Regions from separate parts of the Pseudomonas sp. KK18 genome, predicted to be linked through region 2. Evidence: predicted binding sites of a transcription regulator. Region 2 holds the regulator's gene; the other holds the start of a gene.
The links. Region 2 encodes sigma-54, which starts transcription at its own class of promoters, with help from an activator protein. Its sites were predicted from a motif close to ANTGGCATNNANNTTGCTNT; they were not measured.

Region 1 (16,021 bases), 1.5 Mb from region 2:
GAGGAACAACAACACCACGCCGACCCGCAGCACGGTGTTGCCACCGAACAGCCAGTTGCGGGCACCGCTGATTGCGCGCTCGATAAAGTTGGGGCCGCGAGGCACCGCAGGCGCGGCAGGTTGTTCAGGGATTTTCGCGCTCGGTTCGGCCCGCCACACATCAGCCGGCAATGGCTGGCTGGGTTCGGCCACCACGCTTGCGTAGGCGGGTTCCAGTTCGGCGGGTAATTCCCAGACGAGTTCGGGCGGCGCCGCTACCGGCAGCGGCTCTTCGACAAACACAGGTCCGGGGGTTTCAACGGCGGCAGGCCTTTCCAGCAAGGCCAGGCGTTGCTCGACCACTTTCAGGGCGTTGCGGGCAGACTCCAGCTGACGGCCTTGTTCCTCCGTACGCGAGGCGAGCATCGACAGGCGAATCGCCTGGCCAATGCCCAAACCGAGCAGCGCTCCAATGCCCGCATCACTGAACGACTCATCGAGCGTCCAGCCGAGCACCAGGCCAATCAGCATGAAAATCCATTGCATGGTCGATATCCCTAAGCAGCCCGAAGCGGGCAAAGGCGATGCTCAGTATATCGACACGGACCCCATGTGGGAGCGGGCTTGCTCGCGAAGGCGGTGGATCAGTCACAAATTTGTCGACTGACGCTGCGCTTTCGCGAGCAAGCCCGCTCCCACATTTTTTATTGCAGTGTCTAATCCAACGCTTTCCAGATTTCCGTCGCGTATTCGCGGATGGTCCGGTCCGACGAGAACCAGCCCATGCGCGCGGTATTGAGCACCGCCGAACGCCACCATTCCTTGGAGTCGTGCCAATGGGCCTCGACCCGCGCCTGGGCATCCCAGTAGGAATCGAAGTCGGCACAGACCAGGAAGCGGTCGTAGTCGATCAGCGAATCCACCAACCCGGCATAACGGCCCGGATCATCCGGTGAGAACACCCCGCCACGAATCGCTTGCAGCACATCATTCAAGCGATGGGACGCGGCGATCTCTGGCCCGGCGTTGAATTCGCCCGCGTGTTTGCGCGCTTCCACCTGCTGGGCGCTGAGGCCGAAGATGAACATGTGGTCGGCACCCACGCGCTCGTGCATCTCGACGTTGGCGCCGTCCATGGTGCCGATGGTCAGCGCGCCGTTGAGGCCGAATTTCATGTTGCTGGTGCCCGAGGCTTCAAAGCCGGCGGTGGAAATCTGCTCCGACAAGTCGGCCGCCGGAATGATGCTTTCCGCCAGGCTCACGTTGTAGTTGGGCAGGAATACCACCTTGAGCAACCCGCGCACGGTAGGGTCGTTGTTGACGGTACGGGCGATGTCGTTGGTCAGCTTGATGATCAGCTTGGCCTGGTGATAGCTGGCCGCGGCCTTGCCGGCGAAGATCTTCACCCGCGGCACCCAGTCGGTGCCCGGCTCGGCCCGGATCGCCTGGTACAGCGCGACGGTGTGCATCAGGTTCAGCAGCTGGCGCTTGTACTCGTGGATCCGCTTGACCTGCACATCGAACATCGCCGCCGGGTTGACCGAAATCCCCAGGCGCTCGTGAATGATGTCGGCCAGTGCCCGCTTACTGTGCAGGCGCTGTTCGGCGAAGGCCTTGCGAAAGGCTTGCTTCTCGGCAAACGGTTCCAGGTCTGCCAGGCGCTGTTCGGGGTTATCCAGCACGTCCGGGCCCAGTGCCTCCACCAGCATCGCCGTGAGCTTGGGGTTGGCCTGGTACAGCCAGCGGCGGAAGGTAATGCCGTTGGTTTTGTTGTTGATGCGGTCCGGGTAGAGCTTGTGCAGTTCGGAGAACACCGTGCTGCGCATCAGTTGCGTGTGCAGGCCGGATACGCCGTTGACACTGTGGGAGCCGAGGAACGCCAGGTTGCCCATGCGTACGCGGCGACCGTTGTCTTCTTCGATCAGCGAGACGGCACGCAGCACGTCGAAGTCATGGATGCCCTTGGCCCGCAGCGAGTCGATATGCTGGGCGTTGATCAGGTAGATGATCTGCATGTGCCGCGGCAGCATGCGCTCCATCAGGCCGACTGGCCAGGTTTCCAACGCCTCGGGGAGCAAGGTGTGGTTGGTGTACGACAGCGTTTCGACGGTGACGTCCCAGGCGGCATCCCACGGGATGTCGTGCAGGTCCACCAACTGACGCATCAACTCGGCCACCGCGATCGAGGGGTGAGTGTCGTTAAGCTGGATGGCCGCGTGCTCGCCCAGGCTCAATACCGAGCCGTGCATGTTCTTGTGGCGACGCAGCAGATCCTGCAACGAGGCGGAGACGAAGAAGTACTCCTGGCGCAGGCGCAGCTCCTGCCCTGCTTCGGTGCTGTCGGCCGGGTAAAGCACTCGGGAGATGCTTTCGGCGCGGGCCACTTCGGCGACGGCGCCCAGGTGGTCACCGGCGTTGAAGCGCTCCAGGTGCAGGTCTTCGACGGCCCGGGCGCGCCACAGGCGCAGGGTGTTGACGCTGGCGCCGCGCCAGCCGACGACCGGGGTGTCATACGCCACCGCGCGTACGGTTTCATTTGGCGACCAGACCTGGATCGACTTGCCGGACGCGTCCAGCACGGTTTCCACACCACCGCCAAAGCCGATCGGGTAGATCACTTCGGCGCGCTCGAACTCCCAGGGGTTGCCGAAATCCAGCCAGCGTTCGGTTTGCTCCTGCTGCCAGCCATCGACAATCGCCTGGCGAAACAGCCCGTGCTCATACCGAATGCCATAGCCATGGCCGGCAATACCCAGGGTCGACATGCTTTCCATGAAGCAGGCCGCCAGGCGGCCAAGGCCACCGTTGCCCAGGGCCGCGTCGGGCTCCAGCAGGCGAATGCGCTCCATGTCCACACCCAACTCGCTCATGGCCTCACGGGCCACGTCCAGCAAGCCAAGGTTGCTCAGGCTGTCGTAGAGCAGACGGCCGATCAGGAATTCCAGCGAGAGGTAATAGACCCGCTTCTGTCCCTTGCGGTAGATGTGCCGCGTGTGGTCCATCCAGTGGTCGACCATGTGGTCGCGGGCGGCCAGTGCGATGGCTTCAAACCAATCGTGGTCGAAGGCGTGGTCGGGGTCCTTGCCCACCGCATAGGTAAGTTTGGTCAAGACGGCATCGCGAAATGCGGCTACCTCTGCTTCTCGTACAAGCGGTTCCTGAGACATCGATGCGACCTCGGGCGAGATAGAAGGAGTTGCTAGAGCCTAGACGGTCTGACAGACGGTAGACGCTCTGGTTCGGCAGTTTTTTAACTCATTCACCTTTGCGGGAATTTGATGCAGGGGCCGTGCCCGTTTGTGGCCCGGCACAGCCTTCGAGCTGAAAGCTGGAAGATATTGTTCAAAAAACCACCAGTTCCGGTATGATCCCGCGCCGGATAACACCCCTCTTGGAAACCTGATGAAGCCTCAACTGATCGCCGCCGCGGAACTCGACCGTCTCGAGACCTGGCAGAAATACTCAAGCCATATGTGTGGCGGCTGTGTGTCGAGCTGCTGCACCCTGCCGGTTGAGGTGAAGATCAAGGACCTGATCCGCATCGGCATCGTCGATGAGTTCGAGCGTGGCGACCCGCCGAAGAACATCGCCAAGCGCTTGCAGAAGGAAGGCATCGTCGAGCGCTTCAACGCCAAATCCGAGATCTTCACCCTGCAGCGCATGAGCAACAACGATTGCCTGTACCTGGATCGTAAGAGCCGCTTCTGCACTATTTATGACAAGCGCCCGGATACTTGCCGCAATCACCCGAAAATCGGGCCGCGCCCGGGGTATTGCGCGTACAAGCCGAAGGAAGTGGTGCGCGAGACCAGGTTCAAGACCCTCGACAAGTTCTGATCCAGATTCTTATTACCTGAACTACCGCTTTCGCGAGCAAGCCCGCTCCCACACTTGACCTTACTCATCCTGAGAAAACGCGGTCGAATGTGGGAGCGGGCTTGCTCGCGAAGGGGCCCGCACAGTCACTACAGATATTGCAGGCATAAAAAAACGCCCCCGGCCTTTCGACCGGGGGCGTTTTTCATTCAGCCTGAGTTAACTCAGTTCTTGGCTTTCTTGGCAGCGCGGGTACGCTCGCCTTCGTCCAGGATCTTCTTACGCAGGCGGATCGACTTAGGCGTAACTTCGCACAGCTCGTCGTCCTGGATGAATTCCAGAGCCTGTTCCAGGGTGAAGCGAACAGGTGGAACCAGAGCGATGGTTTCGTCTTTACCCGAAGCACGCATGTTGTCGAGCTTCTTGCCTTTGGTTGGGTTGACGCCCATGTCGTTGTCACGGCTGTTCAGGCCAACGATCTGACCGTTGTAGATCTCTTGACCGTGTTCAACGAACAGCTTGCCACGCGCCTGGAGGGTTTCCAGGGAGTAGGTCAGCGCCTTGCCGGTTTCTACCGATACCAGAACACCGTTCTGACGGCCGGACATGTCGCCGGACTTCATGGTGTCGTAGCGATCGAAGATCGAGGTCAGGATGCCAGCACCGTTGGTCAGGGTCAGGAACTGGTTACGGAAACCGATCAGACCACGAGCAGGGATGTTGTATTCCAGACGCACACGGCCTTTGCCATCCGGCACCATGTTGGTCAGGTCGCCCTTACGCAGGCCCATCTCTTCCATGACCTTGCCCTGGGATTCTTCAGGGGTGTCGATGGTGACGTTTTCAAACGGTTCCTGCTTCACGCCGTCAACCTGACGGATGATCACTTCAGGACGACCAACGCCCATTTCGAAGCCTTCGCGACGCATGGTTTCGATCAGTACCGAGAGGTGCAGCTCACCACGGCCGGAAACCTTGAACTTGTCAGCCGAGTCGCCTTCTTCAACGCGCAGAGCAACGTTGTACAGCAGCTCTTTGTCCAGACGTTCCTTGATGTTACGGGAAGTCACGAACTTGCCTTCTTTACCGCAGAAAGGCGAGTCGTTTACCTGGAAGGTCATGGAAACGGTCGGCTCGTCAACGGTCAGAGGCTTCATCGCCTCGACGTTGTCCGGCTGGCACAGGGTGTCGGAGATGAACAGCGAGTCCATACCGCTCACACACACGATGTCACCGGCAAACGCTTCTTCAACGTCGATGCGGTGCAGGCCGTGGTGACCCATCAGCTTCAGGATACGACCGTTGCGCTTCTTGCCGTCGGCGCCGATGGCGACCACCGGAGTGTTCGGCTTGACGCTACCACGAGCGATACGGCCAACACCGATAACACCCAGGAAGCTGTTGTAGTCCAGTGCCGAGATTTGCATCTGGAACGGGCCTTCACGGTCAACTTTCGGAGCCGGTACGTTGTCGACGATCGACTGGTACAGCGGGGTCATGTCTTCAGCCATGTCGGTGTGTTCCAGACCGGCAATGCCGTTCAGGGCCGAGGCGTAGACGACTTTGAAGTCCAGCTGTTCTTCGGTGGCACCCAGGTTGTCGAACAGGTCGAAGATCTGGTCCAGAACCCAGTCCGGACGCGCGCCTGGACGGTCAACCTTGTTGATGCACACGATCGGACGCAGGCCGGCTTCGAAAGCCTTCTTGGTCACGAAACGGGTTTGCGGCATAGGGCCGTCTTGAGCGTCAACCAGCAGCAGAACGGAGTCAACCATCGACATTACGCGTTCAACTTCGCCGCCGAAGTCGGCGTGGCCCGGGGTATCCACGATGTTGATGTGGTAGCCGTTCCAGTTGATGGCGGTGTTTTTCGCCAGAATGGTAATACCGCGCTCTTTCTCCTGGTCGTTGGAGTCCATCACGCGCTCGTCGTTGAGCTCGTTGCGCTCCAGGGTGCCGGATTGACGCAAGAGTTTGTCTACCAGGGTGGTCTTACCATGGTCAACGTGAGCAATGATGGCGATGTTGCGTAGATTTTCGATCACTTGTGTATCTCGATCAGAGGATTCGGTGTGCTGACAGGTCGTGGCAGCGATTAACAGTAGAGTCAGGCCTTGCCGTTACAGCTTGACGGCAGAGTCGGGGGGCCGGTGACGCAGGCCACAGGCAAACAGCCCCGGGCTCTTAGCTCGGTCGATAAACGCGCACATTGGCATGCCCCTCACTGAGCAAATGGTGGGCATGCAGGCGACTCATCACGCCTTTGTCGCAATACAACAGGTACTGACGGCTGTCATCCAGTTCCTTGAAACGCGCATTCAATGCATAGAACGGCAGCGTTTGTACGTCGATGCCAGCAATTTCCAGCGGCTCGTCTTCAGCGGCATCCGGGTGACGGATGTCGATGATGATCTGACCGGCCAGAGCCTCGCTGACTTCTTCGATCTGCAAATCCTGGCCCAATTCGTCGATAACCCGATCGATCGGCACCAGCTTGGCGTTCTCAAGCGCACGCTCGAGCACCGCCATATCGAACTGTTGTTCTTCGTACTCCACGCGGTTGCGCTTGGCGTGGGTCTTGGGGTTCACCGAGATGACCCCGCAATATTCCGGCATGTGCTTGGCGAAATCCGCCGTGCCGATCTGGGTCGCCAGGTCGATGATGTCTTGCTTGTGACTGGCGATCAGCGGGCGCAGTACCAGCTTCTCGGTCACAGAGTCGATCAACGACAGGTTCGGCAGGGTCTGGCTGGACACCTGGGAAATCGCTTCACCGGTGACCAGTGCGTCGATTTCCAGCCGATCCGCGATTCGGGACGCAGCGCGTAACATCATACGCTTCAATACTACGCCCATATGACTGTTATCGACTTTCCCGAGAATTTCTCCCAGGACTTCCTCGAACGGTACGCTGACAAACAGCACCCGTTGCGAGCTGCCGTACTTCTTCCAGATGTAATGCGCGACTTCCATCACGCCCAATTCGTGTGCACGCCCGCCCAGGTTGAAGAAGCAGAAGTGGCTCATCAGCCCGCGGCGCATGATCTGGTAGGCCGCGACAGTGGAATCGAAACCGCCGGACATCAATACCAGGGTCTGTTCCAGGGCACCCAGCGGGTAGCCGCCGATGCTGTCGTGCTGGCTGTGGATCACAAACAACCGTTGGTCGCGAATTTCCATCCGCACTTCAATTTGCGGCTCTTTCAGGGAAATTCCGGCAGCGCCGCACTCGCGACGCAGCTTGCTGCCCACATATTTCTCGACATCCATGGAGCTGAACGGGTGCTTGCCGGCGCGTTTGCAACGCACTGAAAACACCTTGCCTGCCAGCACATCGCCGTAGTGCTGCTTGCACTTTTCGGTGATGTCGTCGAAGTCGCCCAGCGGGTACTCGTCGACCTGCAGGAAATGCGCGATGCCCGGCACGCAGCTCAGGCGCTCGGTCATGTCCTTCAGGGCCTTGGGGTCTGTGAGGCGGGTTTCCAGCTCGAGATTGTCCCACACACCATTCACCACCACAGCCGGGTCCAGATCGCGGAGCACGGCACGGATGTTCTTGGCCAATTGACGGATGAAACGCATCCGTACCGGTCGGCTCTTGATGGTGATCTCGGGGAAGACTTTAACGATTAATTTCATGAAAACAGCGCGCGCAGGCCCAGCCGAAAAAGGGGGGCGCGGATTATAGCGGAAATCGCTCAAGGTTTAACCAGTTAATATGCAACTGACCTTTCGCGCACCAAAACGGGTCATAAACCAAAATAAGCGCTACATTGCGGTGCGCAATTTCTTCCGTTTCAGCGGATTGCACCTTTATAGGGGCGTTTTTGTGGCAAAAAACCCATGTCGGGGCACTGGCATGCAATTTGCTCTCTTGTGAGGCAGGTTGCCTTGGTCGAGTATTCGCGCCGGCATCACCCACATTCTAAGGGCTACTCCACTACCCCAGCCCGAAGCCACCCGGAGGACACTATGTCGAAGTCGGTTCAACTCATCAAAGATCATGACGTCAAATGGATTGATCTGCGCTTCACGGACACCAAAGGCACTCAGCACCACGTGACCATGCCGGCTCGCGACGCGCTGGATGACGCCTTCTTCGAAGAAGGCAAAATGTTCGACGGCTCCTCCATTGCCGGCTGGAAAGGCATCGAAGCTTCCGACATGATCCTGATGCCGGACGACAGCACTGCCGTACTCGACCCGTTCACCGAAGACCCAACCTTGATCATCGTCTGCGACGTGATCGAGCCTTCGACCATGCAGGGCTACGACCGTGACCCACGTGCGATCGCCAAGCGTGCCGAGGAATACCTGAAGTCGACCGGTATCGGCGACACCGTATTCGTAGGCCCGGAACCAGAATTCTTCATCTTTGATTCGGTCAAGTTCAAGTCCGACATCTCTGGCTCCATGTTCAAGATCTTCTCCGAACAAGGTTCGTGGATGTCCGACCAGGACGTGGAAGGCGGCAACAAAGGCCACCGTCCAGGTATCAAAGGCGGCTACTTCCCGGTTCCTCCGTTCGACCACGACCACGAAATCCGTACCTCCATGTGCAACGCCATGGAAGAGATGGGCCTGGTCATCGAAGTTCACCACCACGAAGTGGCGACTGCCGGCCAGAACGAAATCGGCGTGAAGTTCAACACCCTGGTTGCCAAGGCTGACGAAGTTCAGACCCTGAAGTACTGCGTACACAACGTGGCTGATGCCTACGGCCGTACCGCTACCTTCATGCCTAAGCCTCTGTACGGCGATAACGGTTCGGGTATGCACGTTCACCTGTCCATCGCCAAAGAAGGCAAGAACACCTTCGCTGGCGAAGGTTATGCCGGCCTGTCCGACACTGCCCTGTACTTCATCGGCGGTATCATCAAGCACGGTAAGGCCCTGAACGGCTTCACCAACCCATCGACCAACTCCTACAAGCGTCTGGTCCCAGGTTTCGAAGCTCCGGTAATGCTCGCCTACTCGGCTCGCAACCGTTCCGCTTCGATCCGTATTCCTTACGTGTCCAGCCCTCGCGCTCGCCGTATCGAAGCCCGTTTCCCGGATCCGGCAGCCAACCCGTACCTGGCCTTCGCTGCCCTGGTCATGGCCGGCCTGGACGGTATCCAGAACAAGATCCACCCTGGCGATGCCGCCGACAAAAACTTGTACGACCTGCCGCCTGAAGAGGCCAAAGAGATCCCACAAGTGTGCGGCAGCCTGAAAGAAGCCCTGGAAGAGCTGGACAAGGGCCGTGCGTTCCTGACCAAAGGCGGCGTGTTCAGCGACGACTTTATCGATGCCTACATCGCCCTGAAAAGCGAAGAAGAAATCAAGGTCCGCACCTTCGTACACCCACTGGAATACGAGCTGTACTACAGCTGCTGATCCGGTAGCGCTGCGTAACGCGGCGTGATGAAAAAGGCCTCCTTCGGGAGGTCTTTTTTTTGCCCGCAAAACCCTGTTGGAGCGGGCTTGCCCACGAAAAATTCAAAGGCGCCGCATTTCTTCAATATTTACGCGTTATCGTTAACGACCTTCGCGAGCAAGCTCGCCCCTACAGAAGAGGGATCTGCCTTGAAACTCAAAATTGGGTTCATCTTGCTGGCCATCAGCGCCAATGTATTCGCAGCACCACCCACCCTCGCCCCGCTGCTCGACAGCATTGCCGAACGCCTGGCGATTGCCGACCAGGTGGCCCTGAGCAAATGGGACAGCCACAAGCCCGTCGAAGACCGCCCACGGGAGCAGGACGTGATCGCCAGCGTCGTCGCCCAGGCGCCGAGCTACAAACTGGCACCGGCACAGGCCGAGCAGTTTTTCTCGGCCCAGATCGAGGCGAACAAACTGGTGCAGTACGCCCACCTTTCCGACTGGCAGCTGCAAGGCAAGGCGCCGAATGACCCACGCCCGGATCTGGTCGGCCAGATCCGCCCTAAACTGGACCTGCTGCAAAAACGCCTGCTGCAACAGCTGGCGGACTTCACCCCGGAGCGCACCAACCCGCAATGCCCGCAATGGCTGGCCCAGGCCAATCACGCACCTGCCAAAGACTCGCTGCACCAGCTGGCAATGATCCGCGCCACTGCCGAGCTGTGTATCTATAAAATCTAAAATTGCGAACCCCATCAAAATGTGGGAGCGGGCTTGCTCGCATGGCGGTGTGTCAGTTGATATATGCATGACTGACACGCCGCCTTCGCGAGCAAGCCCGCTCCCACAATTTAGATCCGACCCATTCAGCCAATCAGTCGCTGCCACCAGCTTCCTGAACAGACTTTTCAAAACCGCACTATATTGGTGCGATACGCTGCACCCTTCCCACTTACGCAACCCATTTTGGTTCGAAACTTCCCGTCCAAGCTGGCAGAACGCCACAGTTTCGCGCCTTAAGCCCCCATTTCAGGGCTTTAACGCTTCTTTTCGGAGCTTTGGTTTGGTTTTTGCATTTTCCTTGTATCAGCGTGTGCCTCAAGCCCGCGCCTTGCTCCAAAAGAGGTCCTAATGACCATCAGCGACGCACTGCACCGCCTGTTACTCGACAACCTGACCACCGCGACCATTCTGCTCAATGACGAACTGCGCCTTGAGTACATGAACCCGGCGGCGGAGATGCTGCTGGCCATCAGCGGGCAGCGCAGCCATGGGCAATTCATCAGTGAGCTGTTCACTGAGTCGGCCGAGGCCTTGAGCTCGTTGCGCCAGGCCGTGGAGCAGGCGCACCCGTTCACCAAGCGCGAAGCGATGCTCACCGCCCTCACCGGCCAGACCCTCACCGTCGACTACGCGGTAACACCGATCCTCAGCCACGGCGCCACCTTGTTGCTGCTGGAGGTGCATCCCCGCGATCGCCTGCTGCGCATCACCAAGGAAGAGGCGCAGCTGTCCAAGCAGGAAACCAGCAAGATGCTGGTGCGCGGCCTGGCCCATGAGATCAAGAACCCCCTGGGCGGGATTCGCGGTGCCGCACAACTGCTGGCCCGCGAGCTGCCGGACGAAAACCTCAAGGACTACACCAACGTCATCATCGAGGAAGCCGACCGCCTGCGTAACCTGGTAGACCGCATGCTCGGCTCCAACAAGCTGCCGTCGCTGGCAATGACCAACGTGCACGAAGTGCTGGAGCGGGTTTGCCAGTTGGTGGAGGCCGAAAGCCAGGGCTGCATCACCTTGGTGCGCGACTACGACCCGAGCATTCCCGACGTATTGATCGACCGCGAGCAGATGATCCAGGCGGTGCTCAATATCGTGCGTAACGCCATGCAGGCCATCAGCAGCCAGAACGAGCTGCGCCTGGGCCGCATCAGCCTGCGCACCCGTGCCCTGCGCCAGTTCACCATTGGCCACGTGCGCCATCGCCTGGTGACCAAGGTCGAGATCATCGACAACGGCCCCGGCATCCCTGCAGAACTGCAGGAAACCATCTTTTTCCCAATGGTCAGCGGCCGCCCGGACGGTACCGGGCTCGGCCTGGCCATTACCCAGAACATCATCAGCCAGCACCAGGGTTTGATCGAATGTGAGAGCCATCCCGGTCACACCACCTTCTCGATCTTTCTGCCACTGGAACAAGGAGCCCCATCGACATGAGCCGTAGTGAAACTGTCTGGATCGTCGATGACGACCGTTCTATCCGCTGGGTCCTGGAGAAAGCCTTGCAACAGGAAGGCATGACCACCCAGAGCTTCGACAGCGCCGACGGGGTGATGAGCCGCCTGGCTCGCCAGCAGCCCGATGTGATCATCTCCGACATCCGCATGCCCGGCGCCAGCGGCCTGGACTTGCTGGCGCGGATTCGCGAGCAGCACCCGCGCCTGCCGGTGATCATCATGACCGCGCACTCGGACCTGGACAGCGCTGTCGCGTCCTATCAGGGCGGCGCCTTTGAATACCTGCCAAAACCGTTCGACGTGGACGAAGCGGTGGCGCTGGTAAAACGCGCCAACCAGCACGCCCAGGAACAGCAGAACCAGGAAGCCCCGCCGGCCCTGACCCGTACCCCGGAAATCATCGGCGAAGCGCCGGCGATGCAGGAAGTGTTTCGCGCCATCGGGCGCTTGAGCCACTCCAACATCACCGTGCTGATCAACGGCGAGTCGGGTACCGGTAAAGAGCTGGTGGCCCACGCCCTGCACCGTCACAGCCCACGGGCGGCGTCGCCGTTCATTGCGCTGAACATGGCGGCGATCCCGAAAGACTTGATGGAGTCGGAACTGTTCGGCCATGAAAAAGGCGCGTTCACCGGCGCAGCCAACCTGCGCCGTGGCCGTTTTGAACAGGCCGACGGCGGCACGCTGTTCCTCGATGAAATCGGCGACATGCCGGCCGACACCCAGACGCGCTTGCTGCGGGTCCTGGCCGACGGCGAGTTTTATCGGGTAGGCGGGCACACGCCGGTCAAGGTCGACGTACGTATCATCGCGGCGACGCACCAGAACCTGGAAACCCTGGTGCACGCCGGGAAATTCCGTGAAGACTTGTTCCACCGCCTGAACGTGATCCGCATCCACATCCCACGGATGTCGGACCGCCGCGAGGACATCCCGACCCTGGCCCGTCACTTCCTCAGCCGCGCCGCCCAGGAGCTGGCCGTCGAGCCGAAGCTGCTGAAAAGCGAGACCGAGGAATACCTGAAGAACCTGCCATGGCCGGGCAACGTGCGTCAGCTGGAGAACACCTGCCGCTGGATCACGGTGATGGCTTCGGGGCGCGAAGTGCATATCAGCGACCTGCCGCCTGAGCTGCTGAGCCTGCCGCAGGATTCGGCACCGGTGACCAACTGGGAGCAGGCGCTGCGCCAATGGGCCGACCAGGCCCTGGCACGTGGCCAGTCGAACCTGCTGGACAGCGCTGTGCCGGCTTTCGAGCGGATCATGATCGAAACCGCCCTCAAGCATACTGCTGGACGTCGTCGCGACGCCGCCGTGCTGCTGGGCTGGGGCCGCAATACGCTGACACGCAAGATCAAGGAGCTGGGGATGAAGGTTGACGGTGGGGATGATGATGAGGGCGATGAAGGCTGATTGATCCCTCAAGTACACCGAAGATCCAGTGTGGGAGCGGGCTCGCTCGCGAAGGCGATGGTTCAGTCAACATGCGTATCGACTGACGCGCCGCCTTCGCGAGCAAGCCCGCTCCCACATTTGGATCTCCACAAGGTTTCAGCACTGTGCACCGCTTCAATGCACCACGAACCGGCATCGCGCACTTATCCAACGCCTGAAACCCATGCCTTGTTAAGAAAATATTAAAACCCAAAAAAGCCAAAGCCCCGTATTCCGGGGCTTTGCGCTTTCTGAAGAAATTTTTTGGCGCCACTTCGCAATTCTGGCACGCGCCCTGCAATAACCCTGTTACTACCCAGTTTCGGGGACCTTGGTACAGGCAGGCCGAGAATCCCCTCTTTAACACCCGGGGTGCTTGATGCGGATCGCGTCGCGCCCCACACCCGTTTCGGGAACCTCGGTACAGGCAGGCCGGGGATTCCCTCTTTAACACCGAAGCCTTTGGCTTCACCCCGTTTTGGGAGCCCTGGTACAGGCAGGCCGGGAACTCCCTTCTTTACACCCGGGGCTTATGAGGCAACGCGCCCATAGCCCCAGCCCGTTTTGGGAACCTTGGTACAGGCAGGCCGGGGATTCCCTCTTTTATTGCTCCTGGAGATGGATCTCCACCCGCCAGCGTCCATCGGCCTTCTCTCCCGACCACTCCCCGCGCAACGGCCGAGCCGCCACCAGGTTCAGCAGCAAGCCGCCATCGGTCTTGCGTACGCGCCAGTTCACATCCTTGTCATTGAGCTTCAATTGGCCGCCCTGGGCCTTGCCAAGCGCGTCGAACAGCAGCGCCACGGTGCCGTCGATATGCTCGCCGTGCAGCTTGGGTTCGCTGTTGAACCACACCACCAGGCCATCGGCGGCGGGCTCTACCTGCTGCAGCTCAACCGGGTCTGGCGTGGTCAGCCGGCCGATCATCAGGCCTACCATCAAGCCGACAATCGCCAACGAGCCTAAAACCCGTGGCAATAGCTTCGGCCTGGGGTCTTCTTCAGGGGTAGAATGCAGCGCATCTTTGCCTTCGGAGCCGTGCATGTTTCACGTCATCCTTTTTCAACCAGAAATTCCGCCGAATACCGGCAACGTTATCAGGCTGTGCGCCAACAGTGGCTGCCACCTGCATTTGATCGAGCCCTTGGGTTTCGACATGGACGACAAGCGCCTGCGCCGCGCCGGGCTGGACTACCACGAGTACGCCACCCTGCAACGCCACGCCGACCTTGCCAGCTGCCTGGAAAGCCTGAACCACCCACGGTTGTTCGCGTTTACCACCAAGGGTTCGCGGCCGTTCCATGATGCCAGCTTTGCCGAAGGCGACGCCTTCCTGTTCGGCCCGGAAAGCCGCGGCCTGCCGGCAGACGTGCTCGACGCCCTGCCAGACGGCCACCGCCTGCGGTTGCCGATGCGCGAAGGCTGCCGCAGCCTGAACCTGTCCAATACCGTGGCCGTCGCCGTTTACGAAGGTTGGCGGCAACTGGGGTTCAAGTAACACTGCATAACGAATGTGGGAGCGGGCTTGCTCGCGAAAGCGGAGTGCCAGTCAACGAAGATATCGACTGAAGTACCGCATTCGCGAGCAAGCCCGCTCCCACATTGGATCGGCGTCGTTGCTCAGAACAGCTTACTGAACCGTTGGCGAGCCTTCCTGTTGCATGCGCTGCAGCTCTTGCGCATACAGGGCATCGAAGTTCACCGGAGCCAGCATCAGCGCCGGGAACGAGCCACGGGTGACCAGGCTGTCCAGGGTCTCACGGGCATACGGGAACAGGATGTTCGGGCAGAACGCGCCCAGGGTGTGGCTCATGGACGCTTCGTCCAGGCCCTGGATCAGGAAGATACCGGCCTGTTGCACTTCAGCAATGAAGGCCACTTCTTCGCCGTTCTTGACGGTGACCGACAGGGTCAGCACGACCTCGTGGAAGTCACCTTCCAGGGCCTTCTGACGGGTGTTCAGGTCCAGCGCAACGCTCGGGGTCCATTCCTGACGGAAGATGGCCGGGCTTTTCGGCGCTTCGAACGACAAGTCACGCACGTAAATACGCTGCAGGGAAAATTGTGGGCCTTGAGCTTCTTCTGCTGCCGCTTCGGTGTTCTGTTGGTCAGTCATCGCAGATCCTTCGTGATCTTGGGGTCTTTTAGGGGTTAGGAGTCAGACGTGAAGCAGCGCATCCAGTTTACCGGCGCGCTCGAGTGCGAACAGGTCATCGCAACCACCGACATGCTTGTCACCGATCCAGATCTGCGGCACGGACGTGCGTCCCGCTTTCTTGGTCATCTCGGCGCGCACCTGGGGCTTGCCATCAACCTTGATCTCTTCGAAGACAACGCCCTTTTTCACAAGCAGGGCCTTGGCCCGCATGCAATAAGGGCAATAATCGCTGGAATAAACGACAACCTGGCTCATATCACTTCACCAGCGGCAGGTTATCGCCACGCCAGCTGGAAATACCACCCGACAGTTTGGCGGCGTTGAAGCCGGTTTTCAGCATCTCGCGGGCGTGGGTGCCGGAGTGCTGGCCCTGGGCGTCGACCAGGATAATGGTCTTGGCCTTGTGCTTTTCCAGCTCGGCCAGGCGCGAAATCAGTTTGTCCTGGGGAATGTTCAGCGCGCCGACAATGTGACCGGCGGCGAAATCCTTGGCGGGACGAATGTCCACCACTACGGCCTCATCCTTGTTGACCAGGGCGGTCAGCTCGGACGTGCTGAGGCTGCGGCCACCGCGGCTCAATTCGTGAGCGATCAGCAGCGCCAGCAGTACGACGAACGCACCAGCGAGCAAATAGTGGGTAGTGGCAAATGCAATCAGGTGATCAACCATCAAGGAGGTTCCAGGGCGTTAAAATGGCGGTAAGTATACACAGCCGTCATGGTCGGCCAACCCCCGTAAAGCGGTGACGTGGTCGGAACTTCGCTTTAAACTGCCACTCCCTTTTCTATTCCCTTCATTCATTACCGCCGCGAGAGGATCTATGACTACTACGCCTAAACCTTTGGTCCTGATAATTCTCGATGGCTTCGGACACAGTGAAAGCCACCACGACAACGCCGTGTACTCGGCCAGCAAGCCAGTACTGGACCGTCTGAGCGCTACCGTTCCGAACGGCCTGATCTCGGGCTCGGGCATGGATGTTGGCCTGCCGGACGGCCAAATGGGCAACTCGGAAGTCGGCCATATGAATCT
Region 2 (16,021 bases):
GCCGGCAGCGGCGTTAGCCATCAACGGCAGTGCCGCGAGCAGTACCAACAGGCCACGTCGCAAAGTAGAGATCATGAACACATTCCTCATTTGGCGTCTTTATTGACGGTATTGAGCAGGAATTTACCGATCAAGTCCTCCAGCACCAACGACGACTGTGTGTCATGAATGGTCGAACCATCCTTGAGCAGGGCAGATTCCCCGCCGACGCTGATGCCGATGTACTTCTCGCCCAGCAGGCCAGCGGTGAGGATAGACGCAGTGGAGTCAGTCGGCAGGTTATCTACCTTCTTGTCCACCTGCATGGTCACACGGCCGGTGAAGCTGTCGCGGTCCAGATCGATTGCCGTGACCTTGCCGATGGTTACACCCGCCATGGTCACTTTAGCTCTGACAGTCAAACCGGCGATATTGTCGAAGTAGGCGTAAAGTTTATAAGTATCGGCGGTGGGGCTGGCCGATAGGCCGCTGACTCGCAGGGCGAGCAACAGTAAAGCCAGGATGCCAGCCAGCAAGAAAAGGCCGACACCGATTTCCACAGTGCGGTTTTGCATCAGAAATCTCCAAACATCAAGGCGGTCAAAATGAAGTCAAGGCCCAGTACCGCCAGCGAGGCGTACACAACGGTCTTGGTGGTGGCGCGACTGATCCCTTCTGAGGTGGGCTCACAGTCATAGCCTTGGAATACGGCGATCCAGGTCACTACAAAGGCGAAGACGATGCTTTTAATGATGCCGTTGAGCACGTCGCCGCTGAAGGTCACGCTGTTTTGCATGTTGCCCCAGTAGGAGCCGTCGTAGACCCCCAGCCAGTCAACCGCGACCCAGGAACCGCCCCAGATTCCCACCACGCTGAACACCATCGCCAGCAGTGGCAGGGAAATGAAGCCGGCCCACAGGCGCGGGGCAACAATGTACTTGAGCGGATCGACACCGATCATTTCCAGGCTGGACAGCTGTTCGGTGGCCTTCATGTTGCCGATTTCGGCCGTCAGCGCCGAACCGGCACGCCCGGCAAACAGGAGAGCGGTCACCACCGGGCCCAACTCACGCAACAGCGTCAGGGCAACCATCTGCCCAACAGCCTGCTCGGACCCGTAGCTGGAGAGGATATTGAAGCCTTGCAGCGCCAGCACCATGCCGATGAACACCCCGGAGACCACGATGATCACCAGGGACATCACGCCCACGGAGTGCAGTTGCTTGATCAGCAGGCCGAAACCGCCGCCAATACCGCCGCGGCCGAGCAAGGCATGAAACAGGAAAATCGTCGAACGCCCCAGCACACCGATGATATCGATGCCGGAGCGACCGAAAAGGCGAACCTTTTCGAGTAATGATGTCTTGCGCATCAGCGCTTCCCCAGAAGATCTGAGCGGTAGTCCGCTGCCGGAAAGTGAAAAGGCACCGGGCCATCGGGATCGCCGGTCATGAATTGGCGAATGCGCGGGTTGTCTGCGTTCATCAGTTCTTCAGGCGTGCCCTGCCCCAGCACCTGGCCATCGCCCACTACATATAGGTAGTCGGCAATGCTCGCGGTCTCGGCCAGGTCGTGGGAAACCACGATACTGGTGATACCCAACGCATCATTGAGCAGGCGGATCAGGCGTACCAGCACCCCCATGGCAATCGGGTCCTGGCCAACGAAAGGCTCGTCGTACATGAGAATCTGCGGGTCGAGGGCGATGGCACGCGCCAGGGCGACACGACGCTTCATGCCTCCGGACAACTCGTCGGGCATCAAATCGATAGCACCGCGCAGCCCGACGGCCTGCAATTTCAGCAACACAATGTCACGAATCATTTCATCGGACAGCTGTGTATGCACCCGCAGCGGGAACGCCACGTTTTCGAAAACATCGAGATCGGTAAACAACGCGCCGCTCTGGAACAGGACGCCCATGTGTTTGCGGGCATCGAACAGGTCACTGCGCGAAAGGGTCGGCAGGTTCTGGCCATTGACCCAGACTTCACCGGCGGAGGGGCGCAATTGCATGCCCATCAGGCGCAGCAGCGTAGTCTTGCCGCAGCCGGAAGGCCCCATGATGCCCGTGACTTTGCCGCGGGGAATGCGAATATCCACATTATTGAAGATGCTGCGCGTACCGCGCTTGAAGGAAAGGCCCTTCAGCTCGACCGCGTAGGCGTTATCGGCACTCATCTAAACTCCTTGGGATGCAGCCTTTCACTCAGACACTTTGTTTTCGACAAATGCTTGCGCCGAATAGACAAAAAGGCCGTGCGGACCGAACTGGCCGCGAACTATATCACTGCTGGTACAGCGCCCCCAAGGCCGGAACAGAGCTTGTTCAGAAACAGGACAGCTAAAAAATCCTGGCTGAGGTTCAATCTCAACCACAGGTGGATTGAATAAAGCCTGACGAACTTGTGTGAGGGAATTGATCATTACCGTTATAATCGCCGACTTTTCGTCAGGCTATACGATTTCAGACATGAGCCAATCCAGCGACCTTATTCAATCCGCACAACGCACCATCCGCCTCGAGCTTGAAGCCGTAGAAGGCTTGCTGGCCCATATCGACGCGGATTTCGTACGCGCCTGCGAGATGATTCTGGCCAGCAAGGGCCGCGTAGTGGTGGTCGGCATGGGCAAATCCGGGCATGTCGGCAACAAGATCGCCGCCACCCTGGCGAGCACCGGGACCACCGCGTTCTTCGTGCATCCGGCCGAAGCCAGCCACGGCGACATGGGCATGATCACCCGGGACGACATCATCCTGGCACTGTCCAACTCCGGCACCACCAACGAAATCGTGACCCTGCTGCCGCTGATCAAGCGCCTGGGTATCCAGCTGATCAGCGTGACCGGCAACCCGGACTCGACGCTGGCTAAAGCCGCCGAAGTGAATTTGAACGTGCACGTTGCCCACGAGGCCTGCCCGCTGAACCTGGCACCGACCTCCTCCACCACCGCCGCCCTGGTCATGGGCGATGCGCTGGCCGTGGCATTGCTGGAAGCCCGCGGGTTTACCGCCGAAGACTTCGCGTTTTCCCACCCGGGCGGCGCCCTTGGCCGTCGCCTGCTGCTGAAAGTGGAAAACGTCATGCACGCCGGCGACGAGCTGCCACAGGTGCCACGCGGCACCTTGCTGAAAGATGCCTTGATGGAAATGACCCTCAAGCGCCTGGGCATGACCGTAATCCTGGAGTCCGACGGGCGGCTGGCCGGGGTCTTCACCGACGGCGACCTGCGCCGCACCCTGGACCGCAACCTCGACATCCAGACCGCCACCATCGACGAAGTCATGACGCCTCACGGCAAGACCGCACGCCCTGACATGCTCGCGGCCGAAGCACTGAAGATCATGGAAGACCACAAGATCCTGGCGCTGGTGGTGGTCGACAGCGACGACCGTCCGGTTGGCGCCCTGAACATGCACGACTTGCTGCGTGCGGGAGTGATGTAAATGACCACCGACCTGTTGCAACGGGGCAAGCACATCAAGCTGGCGATTTTCGACGTCGACGGCGTGCTGACGGATGGCCGCCTGTACTTTCTGGAAGACGGCAGCGAATTCAAGACGTTCAACACCCTCGACGGCCAGGGCATCAAGATGCTGATGGCGGCGGGCGTGCAAACCGGCATCATCAGCGGTCGCAAGACCCCGGTTGTGGAACGCCGCGCACAAAACCTGGGTATTCCTCACCTGTATCAGGGCCGCGAGGATAAACTGGTGGTTCTGGACGAGCTTCTTGGCCAACTCAACCTAAGCTATGAGCAGGTTGCGTACCTGGGTGACGATTTACCCGACCTGCCGGTGATTCGCCGGGTCGGCCTGGGCATGGCCGTGGCCAATGCGGCGGCGTTCGTTCGCGAACACGCCCATGGTGTAACCACCGCCCGCGGCGGCGAAGGCGCCGCCCGCGAGTTCTGCGAGTTGATTCTGCGCGCCCAAGGCAGCCTTGAAGCGGCCCACGCCGCCTACCTATAGAGCGTTTTATGCTGAGTAAAAAGATTCGCAATTTCCTGATACTTGCAGTCATCGCCGCGGTTTTCCTCGCGGTCGGCTACTGGAATATCAGCCCGGAGCGCTTCCTCGACAAGCCGGTTGCACAGGTTGACGAGAGTGCTATCGACTATTACGCCATCAACGCCCACAGCATCCAGTACCTGCCCGATGGCAAGGTCCAGTATGAAATGACCTCCGACAAGGTCGAACACTTGAAGGCATCCGAGGTCACTTTGCTGACCAAGCCGGACATGAACCTGTACCGCGGCGCCGAATTTCCGTGGCACGTCACCAGCGAGCGTGGCGAGGTCAACCCGGACGGCACCCAAGTGGAACTGATTGACTCGGTGCGGGTAGCCCGCACTGACGCCAAGAACCGCGACACCATTATTACCAGCAGTCGCATGACCGTATTCCCACAGAAGCAATATGCGCAGACCGAGCAAGACGTTAGAATTGACGGCGCTGGCGGTGTATCGACTGGCAAGGGAATGAAAGCGTATTTGAAAGAAAGCAGGATACACCTGCTATCGAACGTAAGAGGACAGTATGAGGCTCGTTAAAACCCTCCCTATTTTGCTCGGCCTGGGCGCAGCACTGGGAAGCGTGAGCGCCTGGGCTCTGCCGAACGATAGCCAGCAACCGATCCACATTCAGGCTGACGATGCGCAGCTGGATGACAAGCAAGGTATCGCGACCTACACGGGCAGCGTGATCATCACCCAGGGCTCGATGAAAGTGACGGGTAACACCGTGACACTGACTCGTACCCCGGCGGGCGATATCGACGTGGTCACTTCGGTGGGCAACCTGGCGTATTTCGAACAACTGCAGAAAGTGGGCGACCCTACGCCGGTCAAAGGCTATGGCAAGACGATCCAGTACCACGCCCAGCAAAACCGCATCGTGCTGATCGACCAGGCCCGGGTCATCAATGACGGCAACACCACCGACGGCGAAAAAATCGTCTACGACACGGTGAAGCAGATCGCCCAGGCCGGCCGTGCTACCGGCTCGAAAATCAGCACGCCGAAGCCGCGTATCGACATGGTTATCCAGCCGAAGCAGAAACCGGGCGCAGCCCAGTCGGCGCCGAAACCCGACGCGAAGAAGGCGAATTAATGGCAACCCTGAAAGCCCAGCATCTGGCCAAGGCTTATAAAAGCCGTCAGGTCGTGCGTGACGTCAGCCTGTCGATCGACAGCGGCCAGATCGTCGGTTTGCTCGGCCCCAACGGTGCCGGCAAGACCACCTGCTTCTACATGATCGTCGGCCTGGTGCAGGCCGATCAAGGCCGCGTCCTGATCGACGACCTGGACGTGAGCCACCAGCCTATGCACGGCCGTGCGCAAGCGGGTATCGGCTATCTTCCCCAGGAAGCATCGATCTTCCGCAAACTGTCGGTTTCCGACAACATCATGGCCATCCTCGAGACCCGCAAGGAACTCGACCGCGCCGGGCGCAAGAAAGAGCTGGAAAGCCTGCTGCAGGAATTCCACATCAACCACATTCGCGACAACCTCGGCATGAGCCTTTCCGGCGGCGAGCGTCGTCGTGTGGAAATCGCCCGTGCGCTGGCCACGGCGCCCAAGTTCATCCTGCTGGACGAACCTTTCGCCGGTGTCGACCCGATCTCGGTCGGCGACATCAAGCAGATCATCCATCATCTCAAGGCCAAGGGCATCGGTGTGTTGATCACCGACCACAACGTCCGTGAGACACTCGATATCTGCGAAACCGCCTACATCGTCAACGATGGACAGCTGATTGCCGAAGGTGACTCTGCCACTATCCTGGCCAACGAACTGGTCAAGGAAGTGTATCTGGGTCACGAGTTCCGCCTGTAAACACGGTGGTATCAGGCCATTCGCCATGGAGCGCGGTAGTCAATAAAAACCTCAGTATTTTTATTGTTACCGCGCTCTAGGCAAAGCCCCCGATATCAGGCATATAATTTGCTTATGTTTGGCGCTCACGCGCCCTGTCGTGGATGGCGCATTGCGCCGGCGAATAAGGTGTTAAGCCCCTGCCATGAAACCATCGCTAGTCCTGAGAATGGGCCAGCAGCTGACGATGACACCGCAGCTGCAACAGGCCATCCGCCTGCTCCAATTGTCGACCCTGGACCTGCAACAGGAAATCCAGGAGGCCCTGGAGTCCAATCCGATGCTCGAACGCCAGGAAGAAGGCGACGACTTCGATAATGCAGACCCGCTGGCCGACAACATCGAGCAAAAGCCCAACCCCGACGTACAGGAACCCTCCTACCAGGAAACCGCCCCCACGGTGGATAACCTTGAGGAAGGCGAATGGAACGAACGCATTCCCAACGAACTTCCCGTGGATACCGCCTGGGAAGACGTCTACCAGACCAGCGCCAGCAGCCTGCCCAGCAACGATGACGACGAGTGGGACTTCACCACCCGCACATCAGCCGGCGAGAGCCTGCAAAGCCATTTGCTCTGGCAGCTGAACCTGGCACCGATGTCCGATACCGATCGCCTGATCGCCGTGACCCTGATCGATTGCATCAACAACCAGGGCTACCTGGACGAGACCCTTGAAGAGATCCTCGAGGCGTTCGACCCGGAACTGGACATCGAACTGGACGAAATCGAAGCCGTCCTGCACCGCATCCAGCAATTCGAGCCGGCCGGCATCGGCGCCCGCAACCTCAGCGAGTGCCTGCTGCTGCAACTGCGCCAATTGCCGGCCAAGACGCCTTGGCTGAGCGAAGCGCAGCGCCTGGTCACCGACTACATCGACCTGCTGGGCAGCCGCGACTACAGCCAGCTGATGCGCCGCATGAAGCTCAAGGAAGATGACCTGCGCCAGATCATCGAGCTGGTGCAGAGCCTCAACCCGCGCCCGGGCTCGCAGATCGAGTCCAGCGAAGCCGAATATGTCGTGCCCGACGTGATTGTGCGCAAGGACAACGAACGCTGGCTGGTGGAGCTGAACCAGGAATCGGTGCCGCGCCTGCGGGTCAATCCGCAATACGCAGGTTTTGTGCGCCGCGCCGACACCAGCGCCGATAACACCTTCATGCGTAACCAACTGCAGGAAGCCCGCTGGTTCATCAAGAGCCTGCAGAGCCGCAACGAAACCCTGATGAAAGTCGCCACCCAGATCGTCGAGCACCAGCGCGGCTTCCTGGAATACGGCGATGAAGCAATGAAGCCGCTGGTACTGCACGACATCGCCGAGGCGGTGGGCATGCACGAATCAACGATTTCCCGGGTGACCACGCAAAAATTCATGCATACCCCACGGGGTATATATGAGCTGAAATACTTTTTCTCCAGCCACGTCAGCACCTCCGAAGGCGGTGAATGCTCGTCCACGGCGATCCGCGCGATCATCAAAAAACTGGTTGCCGCGGAAAATCAGAAAAAGCCGTTGAGTGACAGCAAGATCGCTGGTTTACTGGAGGCACAAGGCATTCAGGTCGCCCGTCGAACCGTCGCCAAGTACCGCGAGTCCCTAGGGATCGCGCCTTCCAGCGAGCGTAAGCGTTTGATGTGACGGGCGGGCCATAGCGTTCCAGTGGCGGGTATTCCTACCCGCCGCTTTATGCACTGGCAACGAAGGAGAAGCTGTATGCAAGTCAACATCAGTGGACACCATGTAGAAGTCACCCCTCCATTGCGCGAATACGTCGAGCTGAAGCTGAAGAAGCTTGAGGGCCATTTCGACAAGATCACCAACGTTCAGGTCATCATGAAGGTCGACAAGCTTCAGCAGAAAATCGAAGCGACACTTCAGATACCCGGTGGCGAAGTGGTCGCCAATGCCGAACATGAAGACATGTATGCATCAATCGACTTGCTCACAGACAAGCTTGACCGCCAACTTAAAAAGCATAAGGAAAAGCAGCAGAGCCTTCTTCAAGGCACTGGCCGCTAACACTCCCCACCCATGATCCGACTTGAAACCATCCTGACCCCCGGCCGTTCCCTCGTGAACGTGCCGGGCGGCAGTAAAAAGCGCGCCCTCGAACAAATTGCCAACCTGATCGGCCGCGAAGTGCCCGAACTGGATACGCAAGCTGTGTACGAGGCCCTGATCGCCCGTGAAAAGCTCGGCTCCACCGGCTTTGGCAACGGCATCGCCATTCCTCACTGCCGCCTGCAAGGCTGTGAGTCTCCAGTCAGCGCCCTGCTGCACCTGGACGCCCCTATCGATTTCGACGCCATCGACGGCGCGCCGGTCGACCTGCTGTTCGTGCTGCTGGTCCCGCAAGCTGCCACCGATGCGCACCTGGAACTGCTTCGGCAGATCGCCAGCATGCTCGACCGCAAGGACGTACGCGACAAACTGCGTAGTGCCTCAAGCAATGAGGCGCTCTACCAGGTTGTCCTGGATGAACAAAACGGGCATTAATCATGCGTTTGATCATCGTCAGCGGCCGTTCCGGCTCAGGTAAAAGCACGGCCCTCAATGTTCTTGAGGACAACGGCTTCTATTGCATCGACAACCTGCCCGCCGGCCTGCTACCGGAACTGGCGGAACGCGCGTTGATTCATACCGAGCTGGCGCAACCGCTGGTCGCCGTGTCGATCGACGCCCGCAACCTGCCCAGCCACCTCACACGCTTTCCTGAACTGCTCGAAGAAGTGCGGGCCAAGCATATCCATTGCGATGTGCTGTACCTGGACGCCGACGAAGAGACCCTGCTCAAGCGCTTCTCCGAAACCCGTCGCCGCCACCCGTTGAGCAGCCCTCATCGCTCCCTGGCCGAAGCCATCGAGGACGAGACCAAACTGCTGGGGCCGATCATTGACCTGGCCGACCTCAAGATCAACACCACCAGCCTGAACCTGTATCAACTGCGGGATGCGATCAAGCTGCGTCTGCTGAACCAGCCGGAGCCAGGCACGGCGTTCCTTGTCGAGTCGTTCGGTTTCAAGCGCGGCATGCCGGTGGATGCCGACCTGGTGTTCGATGTGCGCTGCCTGCCCAACCCGTACTGGAAGCCGGAACTGCGCGATCAGTCGGGGCTGGACCAACCTGTGGCCGAGTACCTGGCGGCGCAACCGGATGTCGAGGAAATGTACCAGGACATCTCCAGCTACCTGCTCAAATGGCTGCCGCGTTTTGCGGCCAGCAATCGGGCTTATGTCACCATCGCCATTGGCTGCACCGGCGGCCACCACCGATCCGTCTACCTGACCGAACGCCTGGGCAAGGTGCTGCAACAAACCCTCAAGAACGTCCAGGTTCGCCACCGCGACCTCAGCTGAAAGGAACACCCCCGCGATGCCCGCTCTGGAAATTGAAATCATCAACAAGCTGGGCCTGCACGCCCGGGCCTCGGCCAAGTTCGTCGGCGTCGCCGGGCAGTTCCCTTGCCAGATCCGCGCCGGGCGCACCCCGGAATCCATGGTCGACGGCAAAAGCATCATGGCCATGATGATGCTGGCTGCGGGCAAGGGCACGAAGATTCATTTGAAGACCGAAGGCGAGCAAGAGCAGGAAGCGATGGATGCCCTGGTAGCGTTGATCAATAATTTCTTTGATGAGGGCGAGTAGGTAATCACCCCTCCCCTGCGTCAGTTGGACAGCAGTTTGCCGTTGAACAGAATCTTCAACGTCTTGACCGTCAGTACGGCCAGGGCGATCGTCAGGAAAGCCAGGATCAGATAGGCAATCACCTCCAGGATCACGCCTCCTTTGGCATCGGCATATTTCAACGCAGCGTTGCTCAATGCCGCAATCGGAAAGCTGATTGCCCACCAGGCAGGAGAAAAAGGCGCGGCCTGACGGAATACTTTGAATGCCAGCACCCCAAACAGGAACAGGCCAAAGTAGAAGAGCACGCTGGCAAAATAGTCGACGCTGCCAAAGAAGTTGGTGTAAGCCAGAAAGCCGACTTCAAAGGGGGCGATAAGTATCATCAGCGAAGGTGTCATACCTTTGGCCATCACCGGCTCGTGAACCAGACGTGAAAAAATTCGCGTGAAGAACACCAGCGCAATCACACTCCCTACCGCCATCGCGAACAGATTGAACTCGTATGCCCACGCCATGGGCATGTGGGCACCTGTCACCGCGATGTCGAGCGCCGCCACCCCCGGGATCAGCCAGGCAGGCACCGCATATTGCGACTCCTGATTACCGGACAACAGTCGCGAGAGCACAATTGCCGCCAGGATCATGGTCAGCAGGCTACCCAACATCCAAAGCCCCTGGCTGATCAGGGTGCTAGCTGAACCTACGACTGCCGACAGCAGCAGCAACGCGATCGTCACCGTGCCAAAGAAATTTCCTGATATCGGGTGATTGAACTCGGCTTTGACCGCCGCAGGGTATTTAACCCATTTGGTGAGATACCCCGCCACCAGTGCGATAAACACCAGAATGGCAAACCCACCAATGACCGCTCCGATCATTTGCGCGTAAGCCACATATTCACTGGCGGACTGCCAGGCCAGGCTCAGGCCGGCCAACCCCATCACGGCGCCAAACAAATTGATGGGAAGGTTCTTGATGGACCCCGACCGCTCGCTCGATTCGACAGCGAAGGGGGGAAGTGGCGCGTTACAGATGCTCATGCGGGTCTCCGGTTGACGATAAAGCACGTGACGGACAGTGTCGCCTACCTCCCCTCTGTCCTATAGTGTCGTTTAACGACGATTTCAGCCATTTCCACTACGGAGACCGACACCATGCGAATTGCCCTCCTGGCATTTCCCCGCGTGCAAATGCTGGATGTCGTCGGCCCTGCCGATGTGTTCGCTGAAGCGGCCAGGCAATTGGGTAATTCCCGTGCATACCGGATCTCGGTCATCGGTACCGTCGCCGGGCAGATCAAGGGAACCAATGGGCTTCGCCTGGCCACGGATGACTCCATCGAGACGTTCAAGGGGGCTATCGATACGCTGCTGATCGCTGGAAGCCCCAGCGTGAATGACGTGGCACACGACGCCCACCTGCGGGACTGGGTACGCTACCAGGCCACGCGCGTGCGGCGGATAGGCTCGGTTTGCAGTGGCGCTTTTGTGCTGGGGGCTGCTGGTTTGCTGGTCGGGCGACGCGTCACCACGCACTGGAATTCCAGTGCATTGCTGGCCAGGCAATACCCCGATGCCGTGGTCGAACCGGACAGCATTTTTATCCGCGACGGTAACCTGTACACCTCCGCCGGTGTGACGGCCGGTATGGATCTGGCGCTCGCGTTAGTCGAGGAGGACCACGGCCGTGATTTGGCGCTCAGTGTGGCCAGGGAAATGGTGATGTACTTCAAACGGCCGGGCGGCCAGTCACAGTTCAGCGCCCAACTGGCGGCACAGACCGCAGAGCGCACGAACATTCGCCAGATACAGACCTATATCGTCGACAACCTGGCCGCAGACCTGAGCGTGGCATTGCTGGCCCAGCGCGCTGACATGAGCGAACGCAACTTTGCCCGGGTATTCAAGGCCGAGGGTGGATTCACCCCTGCCGAGTTCGTGGAGCTGGCACGTATCGACCAGGCACGGCGGCTGATCGAAGGCTCGAATGTCTCGCTCAAACGCCTGGCCGATCAGGTCGGCTATGCCAATGTTGATGGGTTCCGGCGCGCCTTCGTTCGCCGCCTGGGCGTTACCCCCAGCGACTACCGCAAGCGCTTCTTGTAGAAGCGCGACAGCCTCAGCCCAACGCCGTATCCATCACCATCATCAAGCAAAACCCGATACACAGCCCCAGGCTGGCGAGCTTGTCATGGCCATTGCGCCGCGACTCGGGAATGACTTCGTGAGTCACCACCAGCAGCATTGCCCCGGCCGCCAGCGCCAGCCCCAGCGGCAACAGCACCTGAGCCAGGCTCACCAGCCAGGCACACAGCACCGCAAACACCGGCTCCACCAGCCCTGACGCCGCGCCGATCAGGAACGCCTTGACCCGCGACATCCCTGCCCCGGCCAGCACCAACGCAATCACCAGTCCCTCCGGCACATCCTGCAAGGCAATACCCATGGCGAGGCTGTCGGCATCCGGCATGCCGCCGCCTGCCGAGACACCCACGGCCATGCCTTCGGGAATGTTGTGGGCAATGATGGCGAACACAAACAGCCAGATACGCGGCGGTATCACCGGATGATCCGGACTGCCCACCAGCATTTCCGGGCTCGCGCCGGAGACCTTGCGATCCACCAGATACAGCCCGAACGCGCCCAGCATGATGCCGAAACTGATCAATCCACTGGCAGCCCATGGCGTCAGCCCCAGGCTTTGGGCAGCCGCAATACCCGGCACGATCAGCGAAAACGCCGTAGCGGCCAACATCACCCCGGCACCGAAGCCGAGCAGCGTGTCGCTCACCGCCAATGGCATCCGGCGGATCACCAGTACCGGCACGGCACCCAGGGCGGTGCCGAGCGCGCAGATGGCCCCGCCCTGCAAGGCACGCAGGATGCGCGGTTCCAGGTCAAGCCAGGCCAGCCCTTGGGCCACCAGCAATGCAGTTCCTGCCAATAGCAGCAGCGAGCCAAACGCATAACGAAACATTCGCACGCTGCTGATCGCCAGTGTTTCAGTGCCCATAGTCGGCCTTAGATCTTGTTATAGAGGAGTTTCAGCCCAGCGCAGCCTGGTAGCGGCCGGCAACTTCCGGCCAGTTGATGACGCTGTAGAACGCATTGATGTATTCCGGACGACGGTTCTGGTACAGCAGGTAATAAGCGTGTTCCCAGACGTCCAGGCCGAGGATTGGCGTATTGCCGTTCATCAACGGGCTGTCCTGGTTGCCGCTGCTTTCCACCACCAGGGTCTTTTGCGGCGTCACGCTCAACCACGCCCAGCCGCTGCCGAAACGGGTCAAGGCAGCTTTGGTGAAGGCCTCCTTGAAGGCGTCGAAACCGCCCAACTGCTCGTCGATGGCGTCACCCAGCGCGCCGTCTGGCTTGCCGCCGCCCTTGGGCGACATGACAGCCCAGAACAACGAGTGGTTGGCGTGGCCGCCGCCCTGGTTGATCACCGCCGCCCGGAGTTTTTCCGGCAGTTGCTGGACGCTGGACACCAGTTTCTCCACCGGCCAAGCGGCAAACTCGGTGCCTTCGACGGCTGCGTTGAGGTTGTTGATGTAGGTCTGGTGGTGCTTGGTGTAGTGGATCTCCATGGTTTGCGCGTCGATATGCGGTTCAAGGGCATCGTAGGCGTAAGGCAAGGCCGGCAAGGTGTAGGACATATCAATGAGCTCCATAAAAAGGGCTGTTGCGGGTCGACGCATCCGATGGCGCCACGTTGCTGCCCAGCAGGCGGTGGGTACGTGGGTACTCACCGTGATCGCTGATGAAATTCAGCAGTTCGACGTAGGTCTTGCTGCTCTGGCGCAGGGCCGCTTCCCGCAATAGCGGGTTAAGACGGGTGTCTTGCATGGTCTGCAACAGGCGCTGGTGAATGGCGCAGAGGTATTCCGCGCTTTCTTCCGGCTGGTTCAGGCGCAAGTGCAGGTCGGCCAGGTTGTGATGGGAAATGACGCAAGCCGCCACCGCTTCGTCGGCATCCGCCCAGCGCTCAAACAACACTTGAGCCAGGGCCAGGGCTTGCAGGTAGGCCTCGCGGGCATCTACCAGCTCGCCCGCCATAAAGCAGCGATTGGCCCGTTCGATCGTGCGTTTCCAGTGCTCCATGGTGAGCCTCCAAAGCAGGGTCGGTGATTACACGCCGCCAGCCGTGAGCTTTTCCGGATCCAGCAGGATTTCCAGTTGGCTGCGGGGCAAGTCGGTATGTTCGAGCGCCACATCAATCACCGGACGGCCTTGTTGATAGGCCTTCTTGGCGATTTCGGCGGCCTTTTGGTAACCGATGATCGGGTTGAGTGCGGTCACCAGGATCGGATTGCGCGACAGCGCTTCCTTGAGCTTGGCTTCGTTGACCTTGAAGCTGGCGATGGCCTTGTCGGCCAGCAGGCGGCTGGAGTTGGCCAGCAACTCCAGGCTGCCGAGCAGGTTCTGGGCAATGATCGGCAGCATCACGTTGAGTTCGAAGTTGCCGGACTGGCCGGCGATGGTAATCACCGTGTCGTTGCCGATGACTTGTGCGGCAACCATGGCGGTGGCTTCCGGGATCACCGGGTTGACCTTGCCGGGCATGATCGAAGAGCCCGGCTGCAGGCCTTCCAGCTCGATTTCACCAAGGCCCGCCAATGGGCCGGAGTTCATCCAGCGCAGGTCGTTGGCGATTTTCATCAGGGACACGGCGGTGGTCTTGAGCTGCCCGGAGACCGCGACGGCCGTGTCCTGGGAGCCGATCAGCGCGAACAGGTTCTTGCCTGGGGTGAACTGGACGTGGGTCAGGCTGCTCAGTTGCTGGCTGAAGCGCGCTGCAAACTCCGGATGCGCATTGATCCCGGTGCCGACTGCAGTGCCACCCTGGGCCAGCGCCTGCAAGCTCGGCAGCAGGTCTTGCAGATGGCCGATATTGGCCTTGAGCTGCTGCGCCCAGCCATTGAGCACCTGGCTCATGCGCACCGGCATGGCGTCCATCAGATGCGTCCGACCGGTCTTGACGAAACGGTGCACCTCCTCGGCCTTGTGCTCGATCACCTGGACCAGGTGCAGCAGCGCCGGCAGGGTTTGCTCATGCAGCACCAGCGCCGCGCTGACGTGAATGGTGGTCGGGATGATGTCGTTGCTGCTCTGGCCGCAGTTGACGTGATCGTTAGGGTTGACCGGCTCGCCCAGCAAGCGGCTGGCGAGGGTCGCAATCACTTCGTTGGCGTTCATGTTGGAGCTGGTGCCGGAACCGGTCTGGAAGATATCCACCGGAAAATGCTGCATGAAATCGCCTTCCAGCAAGCCTTGGGCGGCATCAACGATGGCCTTGCCCTGGGCTTCGCTCAGTTGTTTCAGCTCGACGTTGGCTTTAGCGGCGGCAGCCTTGGCCAGGATCAACGCACGAATGAACTGCGCCGGCATGCGCTGGTGGCTGATGGGAAAGTTGTTCACCGCACGCTGGGTTTGCGCGCCATACAAGGCTTCGGCGGGCACTTGCAGTTCGCCCATGCTGTCGCGTTCGATACGGGTGTTACTCATCGGAAGATCCTTGCACCAGGTCGGAGTGAGAAATCGATGGCAGCAATTCGCAGGTCGCCAATTGCCAGGCAAAGGTCTGCCAGCGCTTGAGGCGGCAGGCACAGTGGGAAAGTTTTTCCAGGTCGCGCAACGGGCGCCAGGCCTGGTCCAGGCACATGGACCGCCAGTGCCAGGGCAAGGCGATGTCGGAGGCGGTGTCCAGCAGCAGGCGGAATGAGGTTTCGCCGATGGTCCACGGGTGGGTCGCAGTGCAACAGGCGAGGTACCGGCCTTCGGCCAGATAATGTTCGATCAGGCGGGGCTCGTCGGGAGCAAGGCCGCAACGAATCTGACGACTCATCCAACGCCAGCTTTCCAGGTAGGGATCCTCATGCAGGACAGAACTCATGATCCACACTCATTCGGTAATGATATTTATTATTAAATGATATTGAGAATCAAAACAAGAGCCTGAGGGAGTCACTCGGAATTCCAGGCACAAAAAAAGGCGCGCCACCCAATGGGTGGCGCGCCTTCTTTATGGCGCCTGTCGGCGGATTAGCTGCCGGCGACGGTCATCTTTTCGATCAACACCGAACCGGTGCGGATGTTGCTGCGCAGTTCCAGGTCATTACCCACCGCGACAATCTGCTTGAACATGTCACGCATGTTGCCCGCGATGGTCACTTCCTGCACGGCGAACTGGATTTCGCCGTTTTCCACCCAGAAACCCGCCGCACCACGGGAGTAATCACCCGTGACCATATTCAGGCCATGGCCCATCAACTCGGTGACCAGCAAGCCACGGCCCATGCGCCGCAACAGCGCCGCCTGGTCTTCATCGCCATGGGTGATGAACAGGTTGTGTACGCCACCGGAGTTGGCGGTGCTTGGCAGGCCGAGTTTGCGACCGGCGTAGGTGCCCAGCACATAGGACACCAGCTCACCGTTCTCGACGAACGGCTTGGCATAGGTGGCCAGGCCATCACCGTCAAACGACGAACTGCCCATGGCGCGCATCAGGTGCGGGCGCTCATCGATGGTCAGCCATTCC

Region 1: the regulator sigma-54 is predicted to act here: its motif matches at 7,649-7,668, upstream of glnA (glutamate--ammonia ligase).

Annotation. Positions count from the first base shown of each region.
Region 1 is NZ_CP146605.1:418,457-434,477, reverse strand. Features, by position in the region: gene V6607_RS01945 (DUF2339 domain-containing protein) at 1-525, opposite strand, end outside; gene V6607_RS01940 (glycogen/starch/alpha-glucan phosphorylase) at 696-3,146, opposite strand; gene V6607_RS01935 (YkgJ family cysteine cluster protein) at 3,382-3,816, shown strand; gene typA (translational GTPase TypA) at 4,020-5,840, opposite strand; gene thiI (tRNA uracil 4-sulfurtransferase ThiI) at 5,980-7,434, opposite strand; gene glnA (glutamate--ammonia ligase) at 7,768-9,174, shown strand; gene V6607_RS01915 (chorismate mutase) at 9,364-9,900, shown strand; gene glnL (nitrogen regulation protein NR(II)) at 10,291-11,376, shown strand; gene ntrC (nitrogen regulation protein NR(I)) at 11,373-12,809, shown strand; gene V6607_RS01900 (hypothetical protein) at 13,434-13,874, opposite strand; gene V6607_RS01895 (tRNA (cytidine(34)-2'-O)-methyltransferase) at 13,873-14,328, shown strand; gene secB (protein-export chaperone SecB) at 14,461-14,946, opposite strand; gene grxC (glutaredoxin 3) at 14,989-15,243, opposite strand; gene V6607_RS01880 (rhodanese-like domain-containing protein) at 15,245-15,658, opposite strand; gene gpmI (2,3-bisphosphoglycerate-independent phosphoglycerate mutase) at 15,810-16,021, shown strand, end outside.
Region 2 is NZ_CP146605.1:6,162,546-6,178,566, forward strand. Features, by position in the region: gene V6607_RS27945 (ABC transporter substrate-binding protein) at 1-75, opposite strand, end outside; gene mlaD (outer membrane lipid asymmetry maintenance protein MlaD) at 87-554, opposite strand; gene mlaE (lipid asymmetry maintenance ABC transporter permease subunit MlaE) at 554-1,351, opposite strand; gene V6607_RS27960 (ATP-binding cassette domain-containing protein) at 1,351-2,160, opposite strand; gene V6607_RS27965 (KpsF/GutQ family sugar-phosphate isomerase) at 2,453-3,427, shown strand; gene V6607_RS27970 (HAD family hydrolase) at 3,428-3,952, shown strand; gene lptC (LPS export ABC transporter periplasmic protein LptC) at 3,961-4,533, shown strand; gene lptA (lipopolysaccharide transport periplasmic protein LptA) at 4,520-5,092, shown strand; gene lptB (LPS export ABC transporter ATP-binding protein) at 5,092-5,817, shown strand; gene V6607_RS27990 (RNA polymerase factor sigma-54) at 6,002-7,495, shown strand; gene raiA (ribosome-associated translation inhibitor RaiA) at 7,571-7,876, shown strand; gene ptsN (PTS IIA-like nitrogen regulatory protein PtsN) at 7,889-8,353, shown strand; gene rapZ (RNase adapter RapZ) at 8,356-9,213, shown strand; gene V6607_RS28010 (HPr family phosphocarrier protein) at 9,230-9,502, shown strand; gene V6607_RS28015 (SLAC1 anion channel family protein) at 9,523-10,524, opposite strand; gene V6607_RS28020 (DJ-1/PfpI family protein) at 10,639-11,589, shown strand; gene V6607_RS28025 (ZIP family metal transporter) at 11,603-12,496, opposite strand; gene V6607_RS28030 (superoxide dismutase) at 12,528-13,139, opposite strand; gene V6607_RS28035 (hypothetical protein) at 13,141-13,584, opposite strand; gene V6607_RS28040 (class II fumarate hydratase) at 13,612-14,988, opposite strand; gene V6607_RS28045 (hypothetical protein) at 14,981-15,376, opposite strand; gene pmbA (metalloprotease PmbA) at 15,526-16,021, opposite strand, start outside.